DNA from 4 places in the Janthinobacterium sp. GW823-FHT06H09 genome. Region 4 is predicted to be linked to each of the others. Evidence: predicted binding sites of a transcription regulator. Region 4 holds the regulator's gene; each other region holds the start of a gene.
The links. The regulator FNR, encoded in region 4, switches genes on or off when oxygen is low (the NO sensors DNR and NnrR bind a similar motif). The targets are predictions, from matches to a motif close to TTGATNNNNATCAA.
Positions count from the first base shown of each region.

Region 1: AC1Q6X_RS18265 (IPT/TIG domain-containing protein) is a predicted target of FNR. The motif match lies at 4,205-4,218, and genes of this name have one in related genera.
Region 2: ubiU (ubiquinone anaerobic biosynthesis protein UbiU) is a predicted target of FNR. The motif match lies at 2,622-2,635, and genes of this name have one in related genera.
Region 3: AC1Q6X_RS00060 (OmpW/AlkL family protein) is a predicted target of FNR. The motif match lies at 5,182-5,195, and genes of this name have one in related genera.

Region 1 is NZ_JBXAHC010000010.1:52,632-59,759, reverse strand. It holds gene fmt (methionyl-tRNA formyltransferase) at 1-89, shown strand, start outside; gene AC1Q6X_RS18275 (LysR family transcriptional regulator) at 120-1,022, shown strand; gene AC1Q6X_RS18270 (tautomerase family protein) at 1,023-1,430, opposite strand; gene AC1Q6X_RS18265 (IPT/TIG domain-containing protein) at 1,576-4,047, opposite strand; gene metH (methionine synthase) at 4,683-7,128, shown strand, end outside.
Region 2 is NZ_JBXAHC010000018.1:35,162-42,289, reverse strand. It holds gene ubiT (ubiquinone anaerobic biosynthesis accessory factor UbiT) at 1-426, opposite strand, end outside; gene ubiV (ubiquinone anaerobic biosynthesis protein UbiV) at 497-1,393, opposite strand; gene ubiU (ubiquinone anaerobic biosynthesis protein UbiU) at 1,521-2,558, opposite strand; gene AC1Q6X_RS24370 (hypothetical protein) at 2,720-3,136, shown strand; gene AC1Q6X_RS24365 (ribonucleoside triphosphate reductase) at 3,255-5,003, shown strand; gene nrdD (anaerobic ribonucleoside-triphosphate reductase) at 5,000-5,197, shown strand; gene AC1Q6X_RS24355 (anaerobic ribonucleoside-triphosphate reductase activating protein) at 5,190-5,894, shown strand; gene AC1Q6X_RS24350 (Pls/PosA family non-ribosomal peptide synthetase) at 6,043-7,128, shown strand, end outside.
Region 3 is NZ_JBXAHC010000001.1:8,543-15,670, forward strand. It holds gene AC1Q6X_RS00035 (YceI family protein) at 274-840, opposite strand; gene AC1Q6X_RS00040 (YbaN family protein) at 1,308-1,766, shown strand; gene AC1Q6X_RS00045 (methionine ABC transporter ATP-binding protein) at 2,091-2,900, shown strand; gene AC1Q6X_RS00050 (methionine ABC transporter permease) at 2,893-3,567, shown strand; gene AC1Q6X_RS00055 (MetQ/NlpA family ABC transporter substrate-binding protein) at 3,593-4,420, shown strand; gene AC1Q6X_RS00060 (OmpW/AlkL family protein) at 4,499-5,116, opposite strand; gene fur (ferric iron uptake transcriptional regulator) at 5,481-5,921, shown strand; gene AC1Q6X_RS00070 (MerR family transcriptional regulator) at 5,996-6,358, shown strand; gene AC1Q6X_RS00075 (NAD(P)H-dependent oxidoreductase) at 6,432-7,022, shown strand.
Region 4 is NZ_JBXAHC010000005.1:348,771-355,898, reverse strand. It holds gene ccoG (cytochrome c oxidase accessory protein CcoG) at 1-605, shown strand, start outside; gene AC1Q6X_RS10765 (FixH family protein) at 752-1,276, shown strand; gene fnr (fumarate/nitrate reduction transcriptional regulator Fnr) at 1,403-2,161, opposite strand; gene AC1Q6X_RS10755 (response regulator) at 2,401-5,475, shown strand; gene AC1Q6X_RS10750 (TOBE domain-containing protein) at 5,554-6,321, opposite strand; gene AC1Q6X_RS10745 (sulfate/molybdate ABC transporter ATP-binding protein) at 6,362-7,072, opposite strand; gene modB (molybdate ABC transporter permease subunit) at 7,081-7,128, opposite strand, start outside.

The sequences.
Region 1 (7,128 bases), on a different contig from region 4:
TGACGGAACTGCAAAAACCGGGCGGCAAGCGCCTGCCCGCAGCCGAGTTCATCAAGGGCTTCCCCCTCGAAGGCAAGCGTTTCGTTTAATTAAGCCATCGATACCGGCGGCAAGCGCCCATGGACCAGCTGACCGCCCTGCGCGCCTTGCGCCGCGTCGTGGAACTGGGCAGTTTCACGGCCGCCGGCGCCGCGCTCGGCATTTCCCACTCCATCGTGTCGCGCCAGATCCGCCAGCTGGAAAGCCAGCTGGGCGCCCAATTGCTCAACCGCACCACGCGCCGCTTCGCCCTGACGGCCGCCGGCCAGGAATACTATCTGGCCAGCCGCGACATCCTCGACGCCCTCGATGCGGCCGATCGCGCCGTCGCCATGCACCAGGCACAGCCGTCCGGCAGCCTGCGCATCAATGCGCCGATGGCCTTCGGCACCCTGGAACTGGCCGCCTGGCTGCCCGACTTTACGCACCACTACCCGCACCTCCACATCGATCTCGTCTGCAATGACCGCATCGTTGACCTGATCGACGATGGCTTCGACGTGGCGCTGCGCCTGGCGCGCGGCTTGCCCGACTCCACCCTGGTGGCGCGCCAGCTGGGCAGCAGCCGCACCTTGGCCGTCGCCTCGCCCGCCTACCTGGCCCGCCATGGCCATCCGGCCACGCCGCAAGATCTGGCGCAGCACAATTGCCTGATGTACAGCTCCGGCGAGAAGCCGGCCGAGTGGTCGTTCACGGATGCGGGCGGCGCCGCGCACAAGGTAGCCGTGCGCGGCAGCCTGCAAGCCAATACCAGCGTGGCCCTGCGCGAGGCTGCCGTGGGCGGCATGGGCATTGCCGGCGCGGCTGGCTTCATCGTGCGCGACGCGCTGCGCAGCGGCCAGCTCGTGGAAGTCTTGCCCGGCTACACCTTGCGCCCACGCACCTTGTACGCGCTGTATCCGCACAGCCGCCAGCTGTCGCCGAAGGTCAGGGTCTTCGTCGATTTTGCCGTGCAACACTATCAAAATCACCGCTGGGATTGATCAGGCCGGCTGCAGCGCCTTGCGCACGGCGCGGAACTGCTGCGTCAAGCCGCCGTAGCCCCAGGCCGCCTGGCGCGCGTCGTGCACGTGGATGTAGCTGACGTCATGCAAGGCGCCGAGATGCTCATGCATGGCAGCGAACACGGCGGCGATATACGCGGCCTTTTCCGCCGCCGTATTCGTTTCATCGCTGATCAGGATATTGAGGAAAAAGCTGGCCTTGCCCTGCACCTGCAGGGATGGCCCGCCCACAAACCAGTGCGCCGCGTCAAGATGGCTGATCGCCACCGACGTCAGTTCGGGCGCCTTGTGCAGCAACTGCGCCGTCAAGGCGCTCAAGGTGGCGGCGATGGCGGCCGACTGGCGCGCATCGGGCGTGGTGGACAAACGCAGGTTCAGAATGGGCATGGGATGCTCCGCAAGTGGATGAAGTCCCATTCTAGGCAGGCGGGAGGTAAAACGGCAGCCCTCGCCAGGTACAGGATCTGTGCATATTCCACACACAAAAAAAGGGCTTGCCGCGGCAAGCCCTCGTTGCATCGAGCCCGCTGGCTTAGCGGCGCTGCACCCTCATCAGGCGTGCGCCCACGGACGACGACAGGCTGACCTCGAAACGGCCGCCGGCCGGCAAGGCGCTGACGTCGACGCTGGCTTTGCCGCCCGTCAAGTCACTGGCGACCACCGTCTTGCGGCCATCGGCGGCCACGTGCAGCACGGCGGCGTAGGGTTCCGCATCGGCATTCCAGACCAGCGCCAGCTTGCCCCCACTTTGTGTCGCATCGAACGTGGCATCGTTGGCGGCGGCCCTGCTGCGGCGCGCAGAGCGCTCCAGCTTGGCTAGAGCCTTGCCATTTTGCAGCACTTGCACGTCGCTGATGTCGCCCGGGTTGGCGAAGCTGACGCGGAAATGGCTCATGGCGTTGCCGCCATGATCAGCCACGGAAACGCCATCAAAAGGCAAGTCGATAGTCTGTCCCGACGCCGTCAGCACGCGCAGGGTATATGCATAGCCGCTGCCGCCGGCAGCGGGGCCGATGCGCGCAGACGAGGCAACGGCGGGACGCAGCCCCACACCGGCCGGCGTGATGCGGCCGGAAATGGTCAGATAGCCGTTCTCGGCCACGGACATGCTGGCGGCCAGCACATTGCTGCCCGTCACCTGCGTGCTGCGCCTTTCCAGGAATTGCTGTACCCGCACATAGCTGTAGTCGGAGAACCAGGCACCGCTGCAATAGCTCATCACGTCCTTCATCGGCGTAGCGCCATACACGGCCTTGCTCAACTGGCCAATGCTGCCCGCATAGTCGCTGTTGTACAGCGGTTGCGGGCCCAGTTCGCCATTCGGATACGGGTAGTCGGTGGCCGCACTGGCTGGACCGCCGCAGGCGACGTGCTGCAGCGAGTGGTTATGGCCCAGCTCATGCACAAGCGTGGTCAGCCATTCAGGCCAGTTATTACCAAAGGGATCGACGGAGGCAATGCTGTTGAACCTGGCATCGAGGCCGATGGCCGCCGTGAAGGCATTGCTGCTGCCCGTCGGGTTGATGTAGGCCAGGCCGGCGGTGCGCGTGGAAGACATTCTCGGCACGAAACCATAATAATAGGCGCCGCTATCTTCCAGTGCACGCTTGTTGTCCAGCTTGTCCAAGGCATCGCTCCACCAGCTGTCGGCCGTGCTGCTGCCTGGCATGCTCAGCGCCGTGCGCGTGGTGATGCTGATATTTTCCGCCGCATACGGATACACGCGCGTCAGTGCAGCACGGATCACCTCGGCGTCAGGCAATTGCGCCACACCATCATCGGTGCTCAGCGGTACCAGCACCAGGTGAATTTTCGCTGCGCTGCCCACCACGGGCGCCGCTTCCTGGCTCACTTGCACGCCGTCATTGCCCACTGCCGTCACGCGCACGCGCACGCCGGGCAAGATCCAGCCAGCAGGCAGGACGGCGCTGAAATTGCCGTTGAAACTGTAATCGCTTTTCACCGTCGGCAAGACCGATGGGCCGCTCATGGTAATGCTGCCCAGGTTGCCGCCATTGGCGGCGGTCGCATTCAAGATCACGGCCGGGCTGGTCTGGCCTGTTTGCGTGGCCAGCACGGAGACGCGCACGGCGGCCGGCTTGCCGCGCGTCAGGCGCAAGGCGGCATCGCTGGAATTCAAGTTCAGTACCTGCGCGAAATCAATGCTGCCCAAGGTAAAGGCCGACACCGTGCCCGCATTCACGGCGATGCGCGAAGCGGCCGACAGCATCACGTTGCCCGTTGCCGACGCTGGCGCAGACAGCAGCAGCTGGCTGCTACTGGCGCTGACGATGACGGCTGGCGTACTGCCCACCGTTGCCGAGCTGACCTGGTCCAGATTGCTGCCCTGCAGCGTCACCGACAAGGTCGCGCCGTTGACGGCCGACGTGATCGACGTCACTGCCACGCTCGCCAGGACCGTGTACGTGTCGCTGCTGATCACATCGTTGTACGGACCGCGCACCGTCAGCGCGCCTGTCGCTGCGCCCGCAGGCACCACTACCGTCACGCTGCCGGCTGTCTGGCTTTGCGGCGTTGCCGCCGCGCCACTGCCGAACTGCACCGCCGTCACGGCGCCCATGCCGCCGCCCGCGATCGTCACGCTGGAACCGACGCCGCCCGTCGCTGGCGCGATGCTGCTCACGCTCAGCGGCAAGTACACATTGACGTTATAACTGGTGGTCGCCGTGCCGCTGGCGCTGACGAGGCTCAAGGCGCCCGTCATAGGGGTGCCCGGCATGGCCAGGGTCACGCTGGTGTCGCTGCTGGCACTGGCGGCAACGTTCACGCCGCCTACCTGGAAAGCCGTCACGCGGCTCAGATTCGTGCCCGTCACCACCAGCCTGCCGCCCACGGCGACATTCGCCGCCGAGACGGCCGTTACGGCAGGAACCACGGCAGGATTGCCCGACGTGGTCGCCACCGCCGTGTCACCACCGCCGCCACCGCCACAAGCGGACAGGCCCAGCACAAGAAACAATGCAACAAGCAGATGGTTTTTCATGGATGGCAACCATGTTGGTGCAGCGCGATGCCGGGGAGGACACGAGAGAAATGTGACATATTGGTGACTTTTGGTGAGAATGTGATTTCGAAGAACCCATATTATCGGTTAATTCGATTCCCAAAGACAACTATTAATGCTTTTGATTCAATTGGTTTTGATAATAATAAAGTATTCGTCTGGAAATATTTATCTAAGAATTATTCGCCCCCACCTACATGGCCTTGAATCAAAATTATTTTCCTTTGCAGCTATTGCCATACAATCCATTAAAACAGGCTGCTATGGCGCCAAGAATGTGGGAATTTTTCCACAGCCTGGAGGACATATCTTCCTGGCAATTTTGGCGGAAGAATTAATACTTTGAGTAAGATTTTCAGGAATGTCATTTCAGAATCAGGCGCGGCGCAAGCCGATCTGTTGCAAGCAAGCCTGCCGCGAGGCGAACGGCCGCTTTTGCTTAAAACCAAAGCAGCCTGATGCCGTATAATTTTAGACCCGGTGATTCAGGCGATTGCCACCTTCTGCCTGCCCTACCCGGCGGGCACACTCCGTCAGCTGATCCTGCTGGCCCGCAACCGCCTCGTACTGTCTTGTCGCCGCGCCGCCGCCCGTTTGCCTATTGAAAGCATGAAATGAACGATACCGTGATCCCCGCCATGTCCCCGACCGAAGCCACCTTGCGCGCCATCCTGGCGCAGCGGATCATGATCCTCGACGGCGCCATGGGCACGATCATCCAGCAGTACAAGCTCGACGAAGAAGCGTACCGTGGCGGTCCCGCAGGCCGCTTCATCGATTTCGCCGCGCCGGCCGACAGCGGCGCGCGCGAACTGTTCGTCAAAGGCAACAATGAGCTGCTGACTCTGACGCAGCCGCACATCATCCAGGAAATCCACGAGCGCTACCTGGCGGCGGGCGCCGACCTGATCGAAACGAATACCTTCGGCGCCACGACGATCGCGCAAGACGATTACCACATGGCCCACCTGGCCTATGAAATGAACGTCCAGGCGGCCAAGCTGGCGCGTGCCGCCTGCGATAAATATTCCACCCCGGACAAGCCGCGCTTCGTCGCGGGCGCCCTGGGACCGACGCCAAAGACGGCATCGATCTCGCCCGACGTCAACGACCCGGCCGCGCGCAACGTCAGTTTCGACCAGCTGGTGGCCGCCTACCTGCAGCAGACGCAGGGCCTGGTCGAGGGCGGCGCAGACGTGCTGCTGGTGGAAACCATTTTCGATACCTTGAACTGCAAGGCGGCCCTGTTCGCCATCGACCTGTTCTATGAACAAAACCCTACCGTCGTGCGCCTGCCCTTGATGATTTCCGGCACCGTCACGGACGCCTCGGGCCGCATCCTGTCGGGCCAGACCGTGCCCGCCTTCTGGAATTCCGTGCGCCACGCGAAACCGCTGACCATCGGCCTGAACTGCGCGCTGGGCGCCGCCCTGATGCGCCCGTACGCGGAAGAACTGGCCAAGATCGCCGACACTTTTGTTTGCATCTACCCGAACGCGGGCTTGCCCAATCCCATGAGCGACACGGGCTTCGACGAGTTGCCAGCCGACACATCCGCCCTGCTGCGCGAGTTTGCCGACGCGGGCTTTTTAAACATGGCGGGCGGCTGCTGCGGCACCACGCCCGAGCACATCGCCGCCATCGGCGAGTTGCTGTCGAAAAACACGCCGCGCACCGTGCCGGCCCCGTCGCACGACTTGCGCCTGGCGGGCCTGGAACCGTTCGTCGTCAACGACGAGTCGCTGTTCGTCAACGTGGGCGAGCGCACCAACGTCACGGGTTCCAAGGCGTTCGCGCGCATGATTCTCAACGAGCAATACGACGAAGCCTTGTCCGTGGCGCGCCAGCAAGTGGAAAACGGCGCGCAAGTGATCGACATCAATATGGATGAGGCGATGCTCGATTCGCTGGCCGCCATGACGCGTTTCTTGAACCTGATCGCCTCGGAACCCGATATTTCGCGCGTGCCCATCATGGTCGACTCGTCGAAATGGTCGGTCATCGAAGCGGGCCTCAAATGCGTGCAGGGCAAGGCCATCGTCAACTCGATTTCCATGAAGGAAGGCGAAGAGGAATTCCTGCGCCAGGCGAAACTGTGCCGCCGCTACGGCGCCGCCGTCATCGTCATGGCTTTCGATGAAAAAGGGCAAGCCGACACCTTCGAGCGCAAGATCGAGATTTGCGCCCGCGCATACCACCTGCTGATCGATGCGCTGGACTTCCCACCGGAAGACATCATTTTCGACCCGAACATCTTTGCCGTCGCCACCGGCATCGAAGAACACAACAACTACGCCGTCGACTTCATCAACGCCACGCGCTGGATCAAGGAAAACCTGCCGTACGCGAAGATCTCGGGCGGCGTGTCGAACGTGTCCTTCAGTTTCCGCGGCAACGATCCCGCCCGCGAAGCCATCCATACCGTCTTCCTGTACCACGCCATCAAGGCCGGCATGACCATGGGCATCGTCAACGCCGGCATGGTGGGCGTGTACGACAACCTGGACCCGGAATTGCGCGAGCGCGTGGAAGACGTGGTGCTGAACCGCCGCGAAGACTCGACCGAGCGCATGATCGAATTTGCCGGTACCCTGAAGGCGGGCGGCAAGGCCGAGGCGCAAACCCTGGCCTGGCGCGAGGGAACGGTACAGGAACGCCTGTCGCACGCGCTCGTGCATGGCATCACGCAATTCATCGTGGAAGACACGGAAGAGGCGCGCCAGGAACTGCTGCACAATGGCGGGCGCCCGATCCACGTGATCGAGGGACCGCTGATGGCCGGCATGGACGTGGTCGGCGACCTGTTTGGCCAAGGCAAGATGTTCCTGCCGCAAGTGGTGAAATCGGCGCGCGTGATGAAGCAGGCCGTGGCCCATCTGATTCCATTCATCGAGGAAGAAAAGCTGCTCGAAGAGCAGCGCACGGGCATCGTCGCCAAGCCGAAGGGCAAGATCATCATGGCGACCGTGAAAGGCGACGTGCATGACATCGGCAAGAATATCGTCACGGTAGTCTTGCAATGCAATAACTTCGAAGTGGTCAACATGGGCGTGATGGTGC
Region 2 (7,128 bases), on a different contig from region 4:
CGACTGCAGGTCGAACGGCGGCAATTCGATGGCATCGAGCGTATTCTTGAACAGCAAGCCCAGCTCCGTATCGCCTTCCAGGCTCAAACGGCGGCTGAAGAACAAGGTGTCCGGATCTTCCTGGCGCCGCGCCAGCAGCATCAAGTCATGCACGCTGGCGGCGATGCACAGGTCCGGCACGTCGACATAGCGTTCGGCCACGAACACCGTGCCCTGCCACTCAAAATCGAAGGCGATACCGGCGTCCAGCAAGCGCAAGCGCAGGCTGCGCCCCTCCAGGCTGCAGCGCACGTCGTCGGGCAATTGCGGCGCCAGCAAGCGGTTCAAGCCTTGCACGAACAGCCAGGAGGCGGGATACGGCGGCAGCTTGGACAGCAATTCGGCCAGCGGTTCGGGCAGCCGGTACGACACGGCGGGCTTGCTCATGGCAGGCTTGGCCGGGACCGGGACCGGCAATCTTTCCAGTTGATCTTGCATATTCTTCCTTTCGATGCGTTCAATGGGCGGCGTGCTGTTCCATGCCGGGCTGGCCGTGCCAATAGCCGTCGCAGGCGCCGGCCGGCTGGCAGGCCGCCAGCTGGGCCTGGGCGCCGATGCCGCTGACCTGCCCCCGGCGGGCGCGGTCGAAGATGGCGATCACCTGTTCCGTATGCATGGCTTGCGGACTGATGCGCGCCACCGACACGCCCATGTCGCGCATGGCGTCGAGTTCGCGCACCAGGTTGTAGACGAGCGCCGACTGCGTCTGCGTGCCATTGAGTACGAGGAAGGGCACTTCGTCGCGCGTGCGCAGCAGCAGCCCGTCCGGCTCTTCCAGGCAGCTGTAGCCGCAGTCGTCCTTCGGCAGGTTGCGGTTGCGCGCCGTGAAGCAGCGCGCGGAAAACGCCAGCGGCATGCGTCCGTAGGCAAACACTTCCGTCTCCAGCCCTTCCGGTTTCTGGCGCTGCATCTCGGCCAGCGCCGTCTGTCCCATTTCCAGCGGCATCACCCAGCGCCGCGCACCGAGGCGCGCCATCAGTTGCAGGCTGGGGCCATTGAACAGGTTCAAATGGGGGCCGGCGACGAAGGATGCGCCCTTTTCCATGCAATGCACGGCGCCCATGTCGTTGGCCTCGACGCCGTAGCGGCCATTGCCCGTGATGCGGCGCAGGGTGGCCAGTTCGGCGCCCGCCTCGATCAGCGCCTGCGTCGACAGCACCACTTCCTTGCCGGCGGCGGCCAGCATGTCGGCGATATCGAGCCAGTCGGCCAGGCGCAGCTCATGCCGGCGCGAACAGACGGTTTCGCCCAGGTACACGATATCGACGGCGGTGCCGGCGATCTGCTGGTAAAACTCGAAGACGGTGGCGCGCGGCCAGTAGTACAGCAAGGGACCCAAAGAGAGTTTTAGCATGCCTTTTCCAATATTTTTTTAAGTGACAAAACCGTAGCGAGCGGCTCGCGGCGGGGCCGAGAAGCGCAACCGTGCTCCAGCACGGTGAGCATCGCAGGCCGCGCCCCGGGACGCGCAGCAGGTTTTGCTATTTCCAGGAGCGGTGATAGGCGCCAAGCGTGTGCTGCTGGCCTTCAGCCAGCTTGTCCATGGCCGCCATCCAGCCCGGCTTGACGGCGTAGCGCGTATTGCCTTCGCGGCAGGCGTCGATCGCTTCGCGCCACACGCGCGTCACCTGCGCCACATACGCAGGGCTGCGCTGGCGCCCTTCGATCTTCACGGCGCGCACGCCCATGGCGATCAGCTGCGGCAGCAGCGCCAGCGTGTTCAGGCTGGCCGGCTCCTCGATGGCGTAATACTCTTCGTCGTTGACTTCGAAACGCCCCTTGCACAGGGTCGGATAGCTGGCGTTTTCGCCCGGTGCGTAGCGGTCGATCAGCACGCCGTTCAGGCGCGATTCGAGGCCGTTCGGCGTTTCCAGCCAGCGCACGGATTTCGCCGGCGAGCACACGCCGTGCGTGTTCGGCGCCTCGCCCGTCGCATACGACGACAGCGCGCAGCGCCCTTCGACCATCACGCACAGGCTGCCAAAGCCGAAGACCTCGATCTCGACGTCCGTCTTGCTGATCAGTTGCTCGACCTGCGCCATCGACAGCACGCGCGGCAGCACGGCGCGGGCGATGCCGAAGTGTTCCTGGTAAAAATTGATCGCTTCGTAGTTGGTGGCCGAGCCTTGCACGGACAGGTGCAGGCGCAGCTGCGGGTGATGCTCGCTTGCATACGCCATCAAGCCCGGATCGGCCACGATCATGGCGTCGATGCCGGCTTGCGCGGCGCGGTCGATGGCGCTGCGCCACACGGCCCAGTTGTGCGGCTGCGGATAGGTATTCAGCGCCAGCAGCACCTTGCGTCCATATTGGTGGGCGTAGCGCACGCCCTCGGCGATGGCCTTTTCGTCGAAATTGAGGCCGGCGAAATTGCGTGCATTGGTGGCATCGCGAAAACCCAGGTACACGGTGTCGGCGCCATTGTCGACGGCCGCTTTCAAGGCGGGCAGGCTGCCGGCGGGGCAGACCAGTTCCAGCGGTCCGGCCACGCGGGTGGCGGTAGTTGATTCAAGCATCATGATATTCACAGTCCTGTATCGGCTCAGGGTGCAGACTATAGCCCCGCCCATACCGCCCAGTCCTTGACACAGGTGAAGGAATGCATGCATGGCTGGCGCGCGTTCAACTTGCTTGACCTGGCTGTAAAATGCCCCACTTTTTCCCTATCCGATTGCCCGCCATGACCCGCAAACCGCTGCTGATTTTCCTGCTCACCCTGTTCCTCACCGCGCTGCAGGTGCAGTGGGCCGGCCCGCCCGATGGCTATGATGCAGGGACCCTCTCCGTGCTGTCGCCGGAAGTGCTGGGCGCGTATCCGGGCGTGCTGCTGCTGTTCCTGCTGGCCGTGTTCGCGCGCCGCAAGATGCCGCTGCTGCGTCAGGCCGCCATCTGCACGGGCCTGCTGGCCGTCTACTGGCTGCTGGCGAACTACGTCACCTTCGACGCGCGCGTGGCCAGCTGGAGCACCTACACGCCGCTGGAAATATGGACGCACGTTCTGCCCGCCTCCGTCGCCAGCGTGGCCGCCTGCGGCGCCGCGTTCTTTTGCGCGAGCTGGCTGATCCTGCGCGAAACGCGCTGGAACAAAAGCGGCTGACGTGGATTTTTCACCTGCATCAAGGATTCGTCACGCAACTGCACGCGCCCTTTGACGCCACTATATTTAGTGATTAATCTCCATAAAAACACCGCATGTTGTGTTTATTGGAGGTTTCATGACGACAAATGCAGTTTCCCCCACACGCGGCCAGGTCGATGTCGCCGCATCCATCAATGAATACCTGGACCGGCGCGACTGGCGTGTCAACGCCAACGCCAACCAGGGTTACTCGCTGGGCGGCCTGATACTCAATGTATCGGGCAAGGTCATCGCCAACTACTGGCTGGACCAGGTGTATCCGCCGGAAGTGGGCGCGGCGCACCGCGAAGCGGCGCTGCACATCCACGACCTCGACATGCTGGCCGGCTATTGCGCCGGCTGGTCGCTGCGCACCCTGCTGCATGAAGGCTTGAACGGCGTGCCGGGCAAGATCGAATCGGGCCCGCCCAAGCACATGTCGAGCGCCATCGGCCAGATCGTCAATTTTCTCGGCACCCTGCAAAACGAGTGGGCCGGCGCGCAGGCGTTCAGCTCCTTCGATACCTATATGGCGCCCTACATCCGCAAGGACAGCCTGCGCTATGAAGACGTGCGCCAGTACATGCAGGAGCTGATCTTCAACCTCAACGTGCCATCGCGCTGGGGCACGCAGACGCCGTTCACCAACCTCACTTTCGACTGGGTCTGCCCGGACGACCTGCGCGAGCAGATTCCCGTCATCGCCGGCCGGGAAATGGACTTCAGCTATGGCGAGCTGCAGGCGGAGATGGACATGATCAACCGCGCCTACATCGAGATCATGATGGCGGGCGACGCCAAGGGCAGGGTCTTCACCTTCCCCATCCCCACCTATAACATCACCGAGGATTTCGACTGGCATAGCGAAAACGCGGAACGCCTGTTCGAAATGACGGCCCGCTACGGCCTGCCCTACTTCCAGAACTTCATCAATTCGGAACTCAAGCCGAACATGATCCGCTCCATGTGCTGCCGCTTGCAGCTGGACTTGCGCGAACTGCTGAAAAGGGGCAATGGCCTGTTCGGTTCCGCCGAGCAGACGGGCTCCCTGGGCGTGGTGACGATCAACTGCGCACGCCTGGGCCACCTGTGGCGCGGCGACGAAGCGGCCTTGATGGCGGACCTGGACCGCCTGCTGGAACTGGGCAAGACCAGCCTGGAAATCAAGCGCCGCACCATCGAGGAACTGATGCAGCAAGGCCTGTTCCCCTACACGAAACGCTACCTGGGCACCCTGCGCAACCACTTTTCCACCCTGGGCGTGAACGGCATCAACGAGATGATCCGCAATTTCAGCGGCGACGCCTGGGACATCACGTCCGCCGAGGGCCATGCGCTGGCGATCCGCCTGCTCGACCACGTGCGCGCCCGCATGGTGGCCTTCCAGGAAGAGACGGGCCATATGTACAACCTGGAAGCGACGCCGGCCGAAGGCACGACGTACCGCTTCGCCCGCGAAGACCGCAAGCGCTATCCCGCCATCCTGCAGGCCGGCACCGTCGACAATCCGTATTACACGAACTCGTCGCAGCTGCCCGTCGGCCACACGGACGACCCGTTCGAAGCGCTGGAATTGCAGGACGCGCTGCAGCGCAAATACACGGGCGGCACGGTGCTGCATTTGTACATGACGGAAGCGCTGTCGGACGCGAACGCCTGCCGCGAGCTGGTCAAACGCGCCCTGAGCCGCTTCTCGCTGCCCTACATCACCGTCACGCCCACGTTTTCCATCTGCCCGCGCCACGGCTACCTGGCCGGGAAACATGAATTCTGCCCCACCTGCGACGCGGAGCTGATCGCCCGCAAGCAGGCCCACATTGCTCCATCACTTGAGGAAACGCCATGAATGCACGTCCCGACTTCACTCCCGCCATCACCCTGCTCGACAGCGAACGCCAGCGCTGCGAAATCTGGACGCGCGTGATGGGCTATCACCGCCCCGTCGCCTCGTTCAACATCGGCAAGCAGGGCGAATTCCACGAGCGCCAGTATTTTACGGAAGCGAGCGCCCGGGTTGGCCAGCCGGCCTGCCATGGCTGAGTTGAAAGTGGGCGGCCTGACGCCCTTTTCCGCCACCGACTACCCGGGCAAGCTGGCTGCCGTGGTGTTCGTGCAGGGCTGCCCCTGGCGTTGCGGCTATTGCCACAATCCGCATTTGCAGGCGCGCACGCCCGAAGGCGCCATGCCGTGGCAGGACGTACTGACCTGGCTGCGGCGCCGCGTGGGCCTCGTCGACGCCGTCGTCTTCAGCGGCGGCGAGGCATGCATGGACCCGGCGCTGGCGCGCGCCATGCTGGACGTCAGGGCGCTGGGTTTCGGCATCGGCCTGCACACGGCCTGCATCTATCCGCAGCGCCTGCAGGAAGTGCTGCCCCTGGTCGACTGGGTCGGCTTCGACATCAAGGCGCCGTTTGCCGACTATCGTCATGTGACCCGCGTGGCCGGCAGCGGCGACCCGGCGCGCGCCTGCCTGGACGCCATCCTCGCCAGCGGCGTCGCCTACGAATGCCGCACCACCACCCACCCGGACCTGCTGCCGGACGCACAGCTGCTGTCCCTGGCCGCCGCCCTGGCCGCGAAAGGCGTCGATAACTACGTGCTGCAGCAGTTCCGCGCCGAAGGCTGCGCGGACGCGGCGCTGTCCGGCCGCCCCCTGTACGGCTATCCGGCGGCGGCTACTGTGGCGCAAATCGGCGCCATGTTTCCCCGTTTTACATTCCGTAATCATGGCAGTTGATCGTGCAGCCACATAATTATTGAAAGTCCCGCAAAATTCCCCGTTCTGCAACGCTGAAATGTCTTGCGTGCTGTAATGTATCAACTGTGCCGCGCACCATGCGCAGCCCGTCAGATTCCTCACACCGCATTACAGATAAGCGTCATCCATGAACGATTTCACCGCAGTCAGCCCAGGCATCCCTTCCACCCACGCCGACATCCTGTACGGCCCGCCGCGACCGGATCTGCTGCGCGAGGAAGTGCTGGCCGACCTGCTGGAAGCGACGGCGCGCCGCTGCCCGCAGCACATCGCCCTGATCGACGGCGCGCGCCGCATCACGTATGCCGAACTTGATGCGCAGGCGGGCCTGGCGGCGTCGCGCCTGGTGGCGGCCGGCGTCAAGCCCGGCGACATCGTGGGCCTGTGGCTGCCGCGCGGCGCCCCTCTGCTGCTGATGCAGGCGGCCATCGCCAAGGCGGGCGCCGCCTGGCTGCCCGTCGATGAAGACACGCCCGTCGAACGCCTGCAGGTGTGCCTCGACGACGCCAATGGCGCTGGCGTCATCAGCTGCGCGCAGTTCGCGCCGCGCCTGGAGCAGGCTGGCGTCCAGCGTCCCGTGTGGACGGCGGAAAGCCTGCTGGCCCCCGCCGCGCCGGGCGAACTGCTGCCCGCGCGCGGCACAGTCTTGCCCGAACACCCGGCATACGTGATCTACACGTCCGGCTCCACGGGCAAGCCCAAGGGCATATTGATCAATCAGCGCAGCATCTGCCACTTCCTGCGCAGCGAAAACGCCGTGCTGGAAGTGACGCAAAGCGACACCGTCTACCAGGGCTTTTCCGTTGCCTTCGACATGTCGTTCGAGGAAATCTGGATCGCCTACCTGGTGGGCGCCACCCTGTGGCTGGGTCCCAAGGAGATCTCGGGCGACCCGGAAGCCTTGCCGCGCGCGCTGGTCGCCAACCACGTCACCGTTCTCCATGCCGTGCCTACCCTGCTGGCCCTCTTCGCCGAGGAAGTACCGAGCCTGCGCCTGATCAACCTGGGCGGCGAGATGTGCCCCGAGTCCCTGGTCGAGCGCTGGTCGCGCCCGGGCCGCGCCATGTTCAACACCTATGGTCCCACGGAAGCGACCGTTTCGTGCAGCCTGGCGCGGCTGCGCCCCGGCGAACCCGTCACCATCGGCACGCCGCTGCCCAACTACGGCTTGCTGGTGCTGCAGGTGGCCGAGCACGGAGAAAACCGCCCATTG
Region 3 (7,128 bases), on a different contig from region 4:
TCCGACACCTTGCTGGCGGTTCATGTCGGATTACGCGCGGCCTTGCCGCACTAATCCGACCTACCACCATCCAAAATATGGGCAGGAGGCGCATCACCTGGCGTGAAAGCCCGCGTAGGTCGGATGAGCGGCACGCCGCGTAATCCGACACCTTGTTGGCGGTTCATGTCGGATTACGCGCGGCGTTGCCGTGCTAATCCGACCTACCGCCACTCAAAAAAAATGGCGGCGGACCGAAGTCCGCCGCCATTTTTTACGTCATGCAGCCAACGATTACTGCTTGATGGCTTCGATCGCAAACGTCAGGGTCACGTCATCGCTGACGGCCGGCGCATATTTGCCGGCGTTGAATTCCGAGCGCTTGATCTTGGCCGTGGCGTTGGCGCCGCACGCGTCTTTTTTCAGCATCGGGTGCGGTGCGCAATTGAACGAGGTGACGGTCAGGGTCACTGGCTTGGTCACGCCTTTCAGGGTCAGGTTGCCTTCCACGGAGGCCAGCTTGTCGCCGTCGAAATTGAACCTGGTCGATTTGTACGTGGCGACGGGATACTTGGCCGTGTCGAGGAAGTCTTCGCCCTGGATGTGCGAGTTGAACAGGGTCGAACCCGTATCGACGGACTTGGTGTCGATCAGCACTTCGACGGCGCCCGTCCTGGCGGCGCGGTCCAGGGTAACCTTGCCGGTGGTGTTATTGAAACGGCTTTGCTGCGTCGAGAAACCCATGTGGGTGTATTCGAAACGGGGGAAAGTATGGCTGCCATCGATGACATAGACTTCCGGAGCGGCAAAGGCGGACAGCGAGAAGCCGGCGGCGGCGATAAAAGCGAGCAGTTTTTTCATTGTAAATTCCTGTTTGGAGTGGAGGATGTCAAAACCGCAACCGGCGGCAGGCGGGAAGCGCTGCGGCTGATTGTCTGGCTTCAGTTGCAACAGATTATGCATGGCATGAAGATCGATGTAAAACGGAAAATATACCTAGTTAGCATCGAAAAAATCGATAATAACGGTAAGGATGTCCACGACAACGTCTTCTGTTGCCGATTATTGTCTGCATTGCCAAAAATATCCAGCGTTATCCGGCGCCTCAGATCAGGCCGCAAATGAGAATGATTCTTGTTATTACCCTGCAGGATTGTTATCATTGCGGCCCCGGCAAGCCTGCAGGTTCGCCTTGATTCCTCCATAATAGCGCAGCACATACAGCAGAAAAACATGACGGCCACCCGCCACGATACGCACACCTTGAACGCACAGCCCATCGTTTCCCCGCCCCGCAGCCAGGGCCTGACAGCCGGCGCCCTCGCCTGATGGGCGAGCCGCACGCCCAGGCTTCCCTGCGCGAAGCGCACGGCGCGCGCCTGCGCCGCTGGGCCTGGACCGCTGCCGGCGCCCTGATGGTGCTGCTGGGGATCATCGGCGCCATGCTGCCCGTCATGCCGACGACGATTTTCCTGATCCTCGCCCTGGCCTGCTTCAGCCGCGCCTCGCCGCGCCTCGAGCACTGGCTGCTGCACCATCCGCGCTTCGGCCCGCCGCTGCGCCAGTGGCGCGAACACCGCGCCGTCTCGCGGCGCGGCAAGGCCATGGCTTGCCTGGGCATGGCCATCGGCTTCGTCGCCATGTGCCTCGGCCATCCGCCGTGGTGGGTCATCGCCATGGTGGGCGCCATGGAGCTCGCCGTGCTCATCTACCTGTTGCGCCGTCCCGAAGGTCCTGCGGCCAGCGGAGCAGAATCTGCCCGTGAAGAGGACAATCGCAGGCAGTAAACGGCCCTGCCCGCGGCGAAAAAACGGCAACTGAGCCGAACCGCACATAAAATCACCGCGATGCCTGCACAGGGCGCGTCGAACTTTTCACCAAGATGCGGCTCCGCCACGCCCATCGGCGCGATTAAATTCGGCAAGAACGCCGCTTTCCCGCTTTTTTCACTTGAAAACAGTCGCATAGACATTATTTGCATATTCAAAGCAAGATTCTGTCGTAGGAGTAATAACACGATCGGAGGTATACTACGCAACCGACGTAACAGGCTGGGCGATTTGGCCCCTGCAAGCAAGCCTGTGACGGTCCAATAAAAAAGGAAACACTGCATGACCACACCACACCGTACGCCGGTGATTCGCATCGATGGCGCGAACAAGACCTTCGCGCTGCCCAAGGGCGAACAATTCCACGCGGTCAAATCGGTCACGCTGGAAGTCTATCCCGGTGATATTTTCGGCCTGATCGGCAAGAGCGGCGCCGGCAAATCGACCCTGCTGCGCCTGATTAACCTGCTCGAGCGCCCCGACAGCGGCACCATTACCGTGGCCGGGCGCGAACTGACCCGCCTGGGCAAGAGCGAACTGCGCGACGCGCGCCAGAATATCGGCATGATTTTCCAGCAATTCAATTTGCTGCAAAACGCCAGCGTCTTCGACAACGTCGCCTTCCCCCTGAAAATCCATGGCACGACCAAGGGCGAGCAGATCGCCGCCAGAGTCGAGGAATGCCTGGCGCTCGTCGGCCTGTCCGACAAGCTGCACAGCTATCCGGCGCAATTGTCCGGCGGGCAGAAACAGCGCGTGGCGATCGCCCGCGCCCTGGCCAGCCACCCCGACGTGCTGCTGTGCGACGAGCCGACGTCCGCGCTGGACGCGGAAACGACGCGCGCCCTGCTCGACACCCTGCGCGACATCAATGCGCGCCTCGGCGTGACCATCGTCATCGTCAGCCATGAGCTGTCGGTGCTGGGCGCCATCTGCAACCGCGTGGCCGTCGTGGAAAACGGCGCCATCGCCGAACAATTCGACTTGAGCGACACGGCCACTCCGCGCAAGACGGCGCTGGGACGCGAGCTGGCGTATTACGGCACCGAGGCGTTTGAAGCCACCGCATGGAAGGATGCAACACATGTTTGAAGAATCGATCAATAACGTCGTCAAGCTGCTGCCGGAAATCTGGGTGGCGCTGGGCCAGACCATGACCATGCTGGGCATCGGCTTGACCGCCGCCATCCTGATCGGCGGCCCGCTGGGCATTTTGCTGTTCCTCGTCTCGGAAGGCCAGTCGCTGGAAAACCGTCCGCTGTCGACGATCCTCGGCTGGCTGGTGAATACCGTGCGCAGCTTCCCCTTCATCATTTTGCTCGTCGCCCTGACGCCGTTTACGCGCATCATCGCGGGCACCTCGATCGGCCCGCTGGCGGCCAGCGTGCCGCTGTCGTTCGCCGCCATTCCCTACCTGGCGCGCCTGGTGGAACAGAACCTGCGCGAAGTGCCGCGCGGCGTGATCGAAGCGGCGCACGCCATGGGCGCGTCGGAAATGCAGATCATCTTCCGCGTGCTGCTGGTCGAAGCGCGCTCCGGCCTCGTGCTGGCGCTGACCGTGCTGTCGATCAGCTTCCTGTCGTATTCGGCCGTGGCCGGCGTGGTGGGCGGCGGCGGTATCGGCGACCTGGCCATCCGTTACGGCTACTACCGCTTCGAGACGGACATCATGGTCGCCACCGTGGCCATCCTGATCGTGCTGGTGCAAACCATCCAGTTCGCCGGCACGCGCATCGCCAAGCGCCTCGACAAACGTTAATTCAAATTCAGAAACAAGGACCTGCATGAACCACCTTCGCCGTAATTTGCTCCTGGCCGCCGCCAGCCTGGCCTTCGCCACCGCCGCCCATGCCAAGGACCCGAAAGAACTCGTCATCGGCACCAGCTCCGGCCCGTATTCCGACCAGCTGAAGCTGGGCATCAAGCCTATCCTGGAAAAACAGGGTTACAAGGTCAAGATCGTGGAATTCAACGACTACGTGCAGCCGAACTACGCGCTGGCCGAAGGGTCGCTGGACGCCAACGTGTTCCAGCACATCGTCTACCTGACCAAGTTCGCCACCGATAACAAGCTGCCATTGAGCGCCCTGATCACCGTGCCGACCATGCCGATCGGCCTGTACGGCGGCAAGCAGAAAACCCTGGCCGAAGTCAAGAACGGCGCCACCATCACCATGCCGAACGATCCTACCAACCAGGCGCGCGCGCTGGTGATGCTGGCCAAGATGGGCTGGATCAAGCTCAAACCGAACGTCGATCCGCTGCGCGCGTCCGAACGCGACGTGCTGGAGAACCCGAAGAAGCTGAAACTGGTGCCGCTGGAAGCGGCGCAGCTGCCACGTTCGCTGGCAGACGCCGACTACGCCTTTGTGAACGGTAACTTCGCCCTGGCCGCCGGCATGAAGCTGACCTCGGCCCTGAGCGTGGAAAAGATCTCGGACAGCTATATCAACCTGGTCGCCATCCGCACGGCCGACAAGGGTAAACCATGGGTCAAGGACCTGGAAGCGGCCTACCGCTCGCGCGCCTTCCTCGACGCGACGAACAAATACCTGGCCGGTTACGAAAAGACGGACTACCAGCTGGCGCTGGAAAAGACGCTGAAAAAATAAACGGCGTGCACCAAACGTAAAAAGGACGGCCAAGGCCGTCCTTTTTTATTGTCCGCGCCTTGCGGGCGCCATCACTATTTAGAAGCGGTAGCCCACGCCTACGCCGATCAGGATAGGATCGACTTTGACTTCGCTGATCTTGGCGCCGCCGGCCAGTACGTCGCTGCGGATCTGTACTTTCTTGATGTCGAAGTTCAGCGACCAGTTTTTGTCCAGTTTGTAATCGACACCGGCTTGCAGCGAGTAACCCCAGCTGTCATGCTCCAGGCGGCCTGCGCCGTTCAGCAATTTCACGTCCGAGATATTCGTGTAGTTCACGCCGGCACCCACGTATGGGCTGAACTGTTTTTCAGGCATGAAGTGGTATTGCAGCGACAGGGTCGGCGGCAAATGCTTGAAAGTACCGATCTTCGTGCCGGACAAGGTAACGTCATGCTTTTGCGGATACGTCAGGATCAGCTCGGCAGCGATGTTAGGCGTGAAGAAATACGAAATATCGATTTCAGGAATCGTCTTGCTGCTGACGTGAATAAGGTCGGATGCGCCGACGCCACCAACAGGAGCAGATTTGTTGGCCGGATCGATGTGCACGGCGCGGGCACGGACCAGCCATGGGCTTTCCTGTGCCATTGCGTTGCCGGCGAAGGCGCCGATGGCGGCCAGGACGATTGCTGCTGCAGTTGCGGACTTTTTCATTCTAGTTCCCTCTTTTTGTCGTTAAGTAACGCTGCGAAGTCTAAGAGTGCAGTGCAACAAAAACTTTGATCCACATCAAATAGTGCTAGATGGCATCACTAGACGGATTTTTTCCTTTGCCCAAGTCAAGAAAATGCGGCAATGCAGCGTGACCGGATGCAAGGTCCCCTATTTCAGCGGCCAGCCAGCCGCGCAATGCTGAGACAAGTTGCGCGCCGCGCAATGGTTACTTGCGCCGATGTCACTGGATTGCCGCCGGCCCCTGCAGCATACTATTTCCAGTGCACACATGAGAATGGTAATGATTATCATTTGCGATATAATGGCTTACCTCGCTCAGCGACTACAAAAAGGAATGGGAGACATGGATATATTGAGGGAACTGCGTGAATCGGGCTTGAAAGTGACCATCCCCCGCTTGCGGATTCTGCAGCTGTTCCAGGAAGGCACGATCAAGCACCTAAGTGCGGACGATGTCTACAAACTCTTGCTGGCTGAAAAGATCGACGTGGGCCTGGCCACCATCTACCGCGTGCTGATGCAGTTTGCCGAGGCCGGCATTCTGTTTCGCCGGCACTTCGAATCGGGCCACGCCGTGTTCGAACTCAATGAAGGCCAGCACCACGACCACCTGGTCTGCACGGGTTGCGGCAAGGTCGATGAATTCGTCGACGAAGGCATCGAACTGCGCCAGAACGAGATCGCCGCCGAACGGGGCTTCGTGCTGCACGAGCACGCGCTGTCGCTGTACGGCACCTGCGCCGAGTGCACGGCGAAGAAAGTCCCGCCGCGCAAAGCCTCCTGAGGCAGCGCGGAAGGTAGCGCCTGGCAAGCCACCTGCGCTACACTGCGTGCGCCACAGCTCAACAAGGGACAAGCATGTACATCGGAGAAATCGCCCGCCTGGCGGGCACCTCGCCCAAGGCCTTGCGCCACTATGAAGCGCTGGGCTTGCTGGGCGACGTGCGCCGTTCCGGCGCCTATCGCGTCTACACGCAGCAAGACCTGGCGCAGGTCAAACTGATACGCCAGGCGCAGGTCCTGGGCTTCCGCCTGGCCGAACTGCTGCCCGTCCTGGCCGGCGACGATACGGACTGGGCCGCCCTGTCGCGGCACATCGACGCCAAGCGCGCGCAGGTGCGGCAGGATATCGCCCGCCTGCGCCAGCTCGACGTGCAGCTGGCCGACATCGACACGGAAATCCGTGACTGCCTGGCGCGCCAGCAACTGCAGGCAGCCTGACACTGCGCGCTTGACTCTGCCCCCAGGGGCAGGCTTTAGCATGCAAGCTCTTCTTTAACGGAAAGCCTGCAGCATGAGCAAAATTACACCGAAGCGCATTTTAATTCTCCTCGGCCACCCGTCCAGCGACAGTTTCTGCGCCGCCCTGGCCGAGGCCTACGCCGCCACGGCCCGCAGCGCAGGCCATACCGTGCGCGAACTGCGCCTGGGCCAGCTGGACTTCGACCAGAACCTGCATGAAGGCTACCGCCAGGTGCAGCCGCTGGAGCCAGACTTGCTGGCCGCGCAGGAAGCCATCAGCTGGGCCGAACACCTGGTGTTCGCCTACCCGATCTGGTGGGGCGGCGCGCCGGCCCTGCTGAAAGGTTTTGTCGACCGTATCTTCCTGCCCGGCTTTGCCTTCAAATACCGCCCGGGCAAGGCCTTTCCCGCCCAGCTGCTGAAGGGCCGCACGGCGCAGCTGCTGGTGGCGATGGACACGCCGCCCTGGTATTTCCGCTGGGTCTACCACATGCCCGGCATTCACCAGCTGCGCAAGACGACCCTGGAATTTTGCGGCGTCAAGCCGGTCAAGGTGGCCTGCTTCGGCCCCATGATCGATTCCACCGGCACGCAGCGCGCGCGCTGGCTGGAGCAGGCACAGGCGCTGGCCAGGCGTCTGTAAGCCCGGCAACGGATTGCCATGCAGCCATCTTGCATACGGTTTTGACAAGCCGGTAATCAAGCCGTCATATTCAGCGGCTACCATGATGATATTGCCTGTTTGTCAG
Region 4 (7,128 bases):
GCGTGCAGGTGTGTCCGACCGGTATCGATATCCGCAACGGCCTGCAGTATGAATGCATCGGCTGCGCCGCCTGCGTCGATGCCTGCAATACCGTGATGGACAAGGTCGAGCGGCCGCGTGGCCTGATACGCTACAGCACCGACCATGCGATGGAAAACAACTTCAATTCGAAGCAGATCCGCCAGCGCGCCATGCGCCCGCGCGTGCTGATCTACACGTCCATCCTGGCCCTGATCATCATCGCCGTGTGTACGTCGCTGGCCCTGCGCACGCCCCTGAAAATGGACGTGATCCGCGACCGCGGTTCGATGGGACGCGAGGTGGAAGACGGCATGATCGAAAACGTCTATCGTCTGCAGATCATGAACACCTCGGAGCAAAGCCAGCACTTTAAAATCAGCGCTTCCGGCTTGCCGGGCCTGACCTTGCTGACGCGCGACGAAGTGACCTTGCAGCCGACGGAAACGCTGGGCTGGCCGATCCGCCTGCGCGTGCCGCACGGCGTCGGCGAGAAGGGCTCGAACAAGATTGCGATCGAATTGCACTCGCTGGACGACCCGTCGCTGCACGTGCGCGAAAGCGCGGTGTTCATCGTGCCGCGGTGATGTTGATTTGGGGTCGGCCCCTCCGGGTCCGACCCCGTTATTTCGCCGTAGGGGTATCATCAATCATGCGTTAGGGTCACTTGATTTTCAACCCGGAAGCAAAAGCTGGAGTCGGACCCAAAGGGTCCACCCCCAAGGAGAACACAATGTCCGACAGTCTGAAACTGCAACCTCCCGTTGCCCCGTGGTACAAACACCGCTGGCCATGGCTGCTGATGATCGGTCCCGGCCTGTCCGTGGTCGTCGGCAGCTTCATGGGCTATATCGCGTTTACGCAGCCCGATGCGCTGGTGGTGGGCGACTATTACAAGCAGGGCAAGGCGATCAACCAGGATTTGAAGCGCGACACGATCGCCAGCGACCTGGCCATGGATACGACCCTGTCGTATGACGTCGCTGCAGCGCGCCTGAGCGGCTCCGTGCACAGCTTCGGCAAGGCGTACCAGGGGCCTTTGCAGCTGCACCTGGCGCATGCGACCCTGCCGGAAAAGGATATCAAGCTGCTGGTGCAGCCCGATGCGGCCGGCAATTTTTCCGTGGCGCTGCCGATGCTCGAGCGCAGCCGCTGGCAAGTGCTGGTGGAAAACGACAAACGCGAGTGGCGCCTGTCCGGCATCTGGACCTGGCCCGTGCAACGCAGCATCGCGCTGCATGCGGATGAAGAGTTATAACGTACAGCGCCGGGAAAAAACCGTAGCGAGCGGCAGTGATTTGTGGCTGAGAAGCACAGCTGTGCTATAGCACAGCGAGCATCGCAGGCCGCAAAGCACGACGCGCAGTAGGTTTTGACGGTGCTGTTACTTGCAGACGTCGGTGCCGGCTGTAATGGCTTTTAACTTGGCCGGCTGCAAGATCTCGATCTCGCGGTTGGAGACGCGCAGCCAGCCTTCCTTCTTGAATTTCGACAATAAACGGCTGACGCTTTCGATGGTCAGGCCCAGGTAGTTGCCGATTTCCTCGCGCGACATGCGCAACTGAAATTTGCTGGCCGAATAGCCGCGCGCTTCATAGCGCGACGCCAGGTTGACGATAAAGGCGGCAAAACGCTGCGTCGCCTGCATGTTGCCCAGCAACAGCATGACACTTTGCTCGCGCGTGATTTCCTGGCTCATCATGCGGTGGAAATGGCGCAGCAGGGTCGGCATATTGCCCAGCAATTGTTCCAGGCTGGAAAACGGGATTTCACACACTTCGCTGTCTTCCAGCGCCACCGCATTACAGTGGTGGCGGTCGGCGCTGATGGCGTCCATGCCCAGCAGTTCGCCAGCCATCTGAAAACCCGTCACCTGCTCTTCGCCGCCCGGATTGATCTGGTAGGTCTTGAAGTGGCCCAGACGGATCGCATACAGGTTCTGGAACGAGTCGCCGATGCGGAACAGCGAAGCGCCGCGCACGATCTTGCGGCGGCGGCCGATGATCTGGTCCAGTCTGTCCATGTCGCCCACGTCGAGGCCCATCGGCAGGCACAATTGATGCATGCTGCAGGTCGAGCATCGCGCACGCAACGCTTCCACGGTCACTGTGGGCGAGGTTGGAGTGAGTAGCGCTTCAGTCATGTCGGTACCTTTTAGAAAATGCAACAACAAGTTTACTGCATACAGGGTTGCCGTGTGCCAATTTCACCGCAATTTCGCTGAATAAACGACGTTCCGACTTTAATTATATGGCAACATCGTCAAAAGCCCATGCGGAGAGGGCAATTTGCGTGGCGGCGCTTGCCAAGCTGGGGTATTGATAGGAAAATTCCTGACAGCATTATCTGCCGCCTGTGCCGCCCGGTACTGAAAAGGAAATCATGAAGCCTCTCGGCATCAAAGCAAAAGTCGCGCTGGCCACCAGCCTGACCTCGATCGCCATGATCGCGCTGGTCACCATGATCCAGGTGCAGCACATGCGCGACGATTTCACCAAGGTACTGTTGAGCCAGCAGTCGTCCCTGATCAGCCGCACCGCCGCCGAGCTCGACGACAAGCTGGGCATGCTGCTGCAGATCGTCACCCTGACGGCCCGGCAGCAGCCGCCAGAACTGATCACCCAGCCCGCCCAATTGCGCGACTACTATTCGCGCCGCTCGATGCTGGTGCTGTTCGACGACGTGCTGGTGCTCGACGCGCACGGCGCCGTCGTGGCCGACATGCCGGAAGTGGCGGGGCGCGCCGGGATCAACGTCGCCGAGCGCGAGTATTTCCAGACCGTGCTGCGCACGCGCCAGCCCATGATCACCGAGCCGATGCTGGGCAAATCGAGCGGCATGCCCATCGTGCAGATGGTCGCGCCCGTGCTGGGCGCCGATGGCCAGGTGGCCGGCGTGGTGATCGGCGTGCTGCGCCTGTACAAGGATAACCTGCTGGGGAGGTTGCGCTCAGAAAAGATCGGCAAGAGCGGCTATTACTTCGTCCTCACGCGCGGCGCCGTGCCGCGCTATGTGCTGCATCCCGACACCAGCCGTTTGCTGCAGCCGCGCCTGCCGAACGCCAACCTGACGACCACCCGGCTGCTGAAGGACGATGGCGAAGGCACCATGGTCAGCACCAACAGCCGCGGCATCACGGCCGTCAACAGCTTCAAGCGCCTGAAATCCGTAAATTGGCTGCTGGCCGCCTCGCTGCCCCTCGACGACGCCTTCGAACCGTTCGACGGCGTGCTGTACCGGCTGGTGCTGTGGAGCATCCTCGCCTCGCTGCTGGCCGCAGCCGTGCTGGGCTGGGTCACCGTGCGCCTGCTCTCGCCGCTGGTGCGCCTGCGCGACACCCTGCAGGCGCTGCGCGCCAGCGGCAGCCGTTTCACTCCCGTGCCCGTGCAGCAGCGCGACGAGATCGGCGAGCTGACGGAAGCGTTCAACGGCCTGATGAGCGAGCGCGACCGCTTGCAGCAGGAGCTCGAATCGCGCGCGGCGGAGCTGGAACAGGAGCGCGACCGGGCCGAGGCGGCCAACCGCGCGAAGAGCGATTTCGTGGCCAACATGAGCCATGAAATCCGCACGCCCCTCAATGCCGTGCTGGGCATGGTGTATTTGCTGGGCAATACCAAGCTCGATACGGAACAGCGCAAGTATCTGACCATGGTGCGCGTGGCCGGCCAGTCGCTGCTGGGCATCCTCAACGACGTGCTCGATTATTCGAAGATCGAGGCACGCCGCATGGAATTGTCGCCCGTCGAATTCGACCTCGACGAGGTCATGAACACGCTGGCCACGACGATGACGATGAATGCGGGCGAAAAGGAGCTGGAACTGGCGATTGCCGTCGAGCCCGACGTGCCGCGCCGCCTCATGGGCGACGCCCAGCGCCTGCAGCAGATTCTCGTCAACCTGGCCGGCAACGCCATCAAGTTCACCGAGAGCGGCGAAGTGGTGGTGGCCGTCAGCCTGTCCGAGAAAGACAAGGGCCGCGCCTGGCTGCGCTTCGAAGTGCGCGACACGGGCATCGGCATGACGGAGTTGCAGCAACAGCAGCTGTTTGCCGCGTTTTCGCAAGGCGACCAGAGCATCACGCGGCGCTTCGGCGGCACGGGCCTGGGCCTGGCCATCAGCAAACAGCTGATCCACATGATGGGCGGCGACATCGCCGTCGCCAGCAGCGAAGGCAAAGGCAGCCGCTTCTGGTTCAGCGTGCCGTTCGAGATGCTGGCGCAGCCGGCCGAAACGCGGCGCACGCCCACCCTGGGCCAGCTGCGCCTGCTGGTGGCCGACGACAACCGCACCACGCGCGAACTGATCGTCAAGCTGATCGAGGCATGGGGCTGGCTGGCCGACGAAGTGGACTCCGGCTTTGCCGCTATCGAACTGTACCGCGAGCGCCTGGCGCAGCAGCAGCCGTACGACGTGGTGCTGGCCGACTGGCACATGCCCGTGATGGACGGCCTGGCCACGGCCAAGGCTATCCGCCAGGCAGCCAGCGGCCAGCGCCAGCCCATCGTGGTGATGGTCAACGCCTTCGCCCGCAACCACCTGGAGGAAATCTCCAGCGCGGCCGAGGCCGACGTCGTGCTGATGAAGCCCATCACGGGCTCGAGCCTGTTCGACGCCCTGCACCAGGCGCTGATTACCAAGCACGACGGCGGCGAGCAGCGCATGCTGCAGCAGCCGCTGGGCACGGAACTGGCCGGCGTGCATTTCCTGCTGGTGGAAGACAACCATTTGAACCAGGCCGTGGCGCGCGGCATCCTCGAACACATGGGCGCCACCCTCGACGTGGTGGGCGACGGCTTGCAGGCCGTGGAACGGCTGCGCACGGAAGCGCTGCGCTACGACATCGTGCTGATGGACATGCAGATGCCCGTCATGGACGGCTTCAGCGCCACCCACATCATCCGCACGGAACTACGCTTGAGCCTGCCCGTGATCGCCATGACGGCCGGCGTGCTGGCGTCCGAGCGCGAGCGCTGCATGACGGCCGGCATCAGCGATTTCATCGCCAAGCCCGTGGTGGTGGAAGAGATGATGGAAGTGATCCTGCGCCACCTGCCCAAGCGCCCGCCAGTGCAGACGGCGGGGCCGGCGCCCGTCGCCGATGAGGAAGTGTTTTCCATGGCGCCGCTGATGCGCGTGATGGGGCGCGACGCGAAAGGGCGCGGCGTGCTGCGGCGCATGGTGGAAGACGCGCTGAACAAGGGCATGACGCCCATGCGCGACGCCGAAACAGCATTGCAGGCAGGCCGCCACAGCGACGTGGCGCGCATCCTGCACAGCGTGCGCGGCTCCGTCGGCACCCTGGGCACGAAACGCCTGATCCGCACCGCGTTCGCCACCGAGGAAGCCATCGATGCGGGCCGCCTCGACGAGGTGCCGGCGCTGCTGGCGCAGACGGCGCAGGAACTGGAGCAGGCGCTGGCGGCGGCGGCCGATTGGTTGTCCAGGCTGAAGGATTAAGCCTGCAACGTAAAACTGGGGTCAGACCCCGGAACCTTGTCGGATTACGCGCTTGCGCGCTAATCCGACCTACCCCATTTACGCGGGCACGCCCAGAATCACGCTGGACGCCTTGAAAATCGCCGTCACACTGCTGCCGATCTCGATGCCCAGCTCGGTGCTACTCTGGTTGGTGATGATGGCGGCGATCGTGCCGCCACGCGGCAAGTCCAGCACCACTTCCGTGTTCACGGCGCCCGTCTGCACGCGCGTCACCAGCCCGGCCAGCTGGTTGCGCGCGGAAAAGCGCGCGCCTGCGCTGTCGGCCACGAGGATGATCGACGATGCCTTGATCAGCGCAAACGCTTCCGCGCCCGGCACCAGGCCCAGGCTTGCGCTGCTGCCTTGCGTGACGATGGCCACGATGTGCTGGCCACCCGGCAATTCCAGCGTGACTTCGTCGTTGACGGCGCCCTGTTTCAGTTCGGCCACCTTGCCCAGGAATTGGTTGCGTGCCGTGGTTTTCATGGCCATTCTCCGTATGAGTAAAAGATCGTCGGCGATGCCTTCGGCCTGGCTGCCCAGCTGGCGCAGGTAGCGCGCATGCTCGCGCTCGATGATGCGGAAATTGTCGACCAGCTGGCGTCCCCGTTGCGTCAGCCGCGTGCCGCCGCCGCCCTTGCCGCCCGTCAGGCGTTCGACCAGCGGCTCGCCGGCCAGGTTGTTCATCGCGTCGATCGCGTCCCAGGCCGCCTTGTAGCTCATCTTCACCAGCTTGGCCGCCTGCGTGATGGAGCCGCATTCGGCGATGGCGCCCAGCAATTCCACCCGACCGGCGCCGCCCAGGTGCTCGCCGCCCACCGTCATCCATACCGAGCCTTGCAGGCCGATTTCCGCTGCCGCTGATTTATCCAATGCGTTCACCCAATGCCATGTGTTCTTCCCTGTTATCGATCTGTCCGTCGCGCAAGTACAGCACATGCTCGCCCAGGATGCGCGCATCTTCCGGATCATGGGTGATCAGGATCATGGGCACGTCCAGGCGCTGCTGCCACTGGCTCAGTTCCAGGCGCATTTTGACACGCAGGGCCGGATCGAGGGCGGCGAACGGCTCGTCGAGCAGCAACGCGGCCGGTTCCGCCACGAGCGCCCTCGCCAGCGCCACCCTTTGGCGCTGGCCTCCGGACAACTCGTCGGGAAACTGGTGCGCCAGTTCCTGCAAGTGGAAGGCATCGAGCCAATGCTCGACCGTCTGCAATTTTTCGCGCGCACGCGGATTGAACCAGCCGCGCGCCAGGCCGAAGCCCACGTTCTGGCGCACCGTCAGGTGCGGGAACAGCGCGTAATCCTGGAACAGGTAGGCGACATTGCGCTGCTGCGGCGGCAAGTTGATGCCGGCGGCCGAGTCGAACAGGGTACGCCCGTTCAGGCGGATATGGCCCGCATCCGGTGTAAACAGTCCGGCAATGGCTTTGAGGGTCATGCTCTTGCCGGCGCCGGACGGGCCATACATGGCGATGCGCTGGCTGCCGGAGGTGCATTGCACGTGCAGGTCGAAACGGCGTTTGCCGGAGCGCAAGGTAGCGCGAATGTCGAGGTCGAGTTGCATGGACGTCATCATAGGCCTCATTTGTGCGCGACGCGCCCGGGCGCCAGGCGGCCAGCCGACAGCAG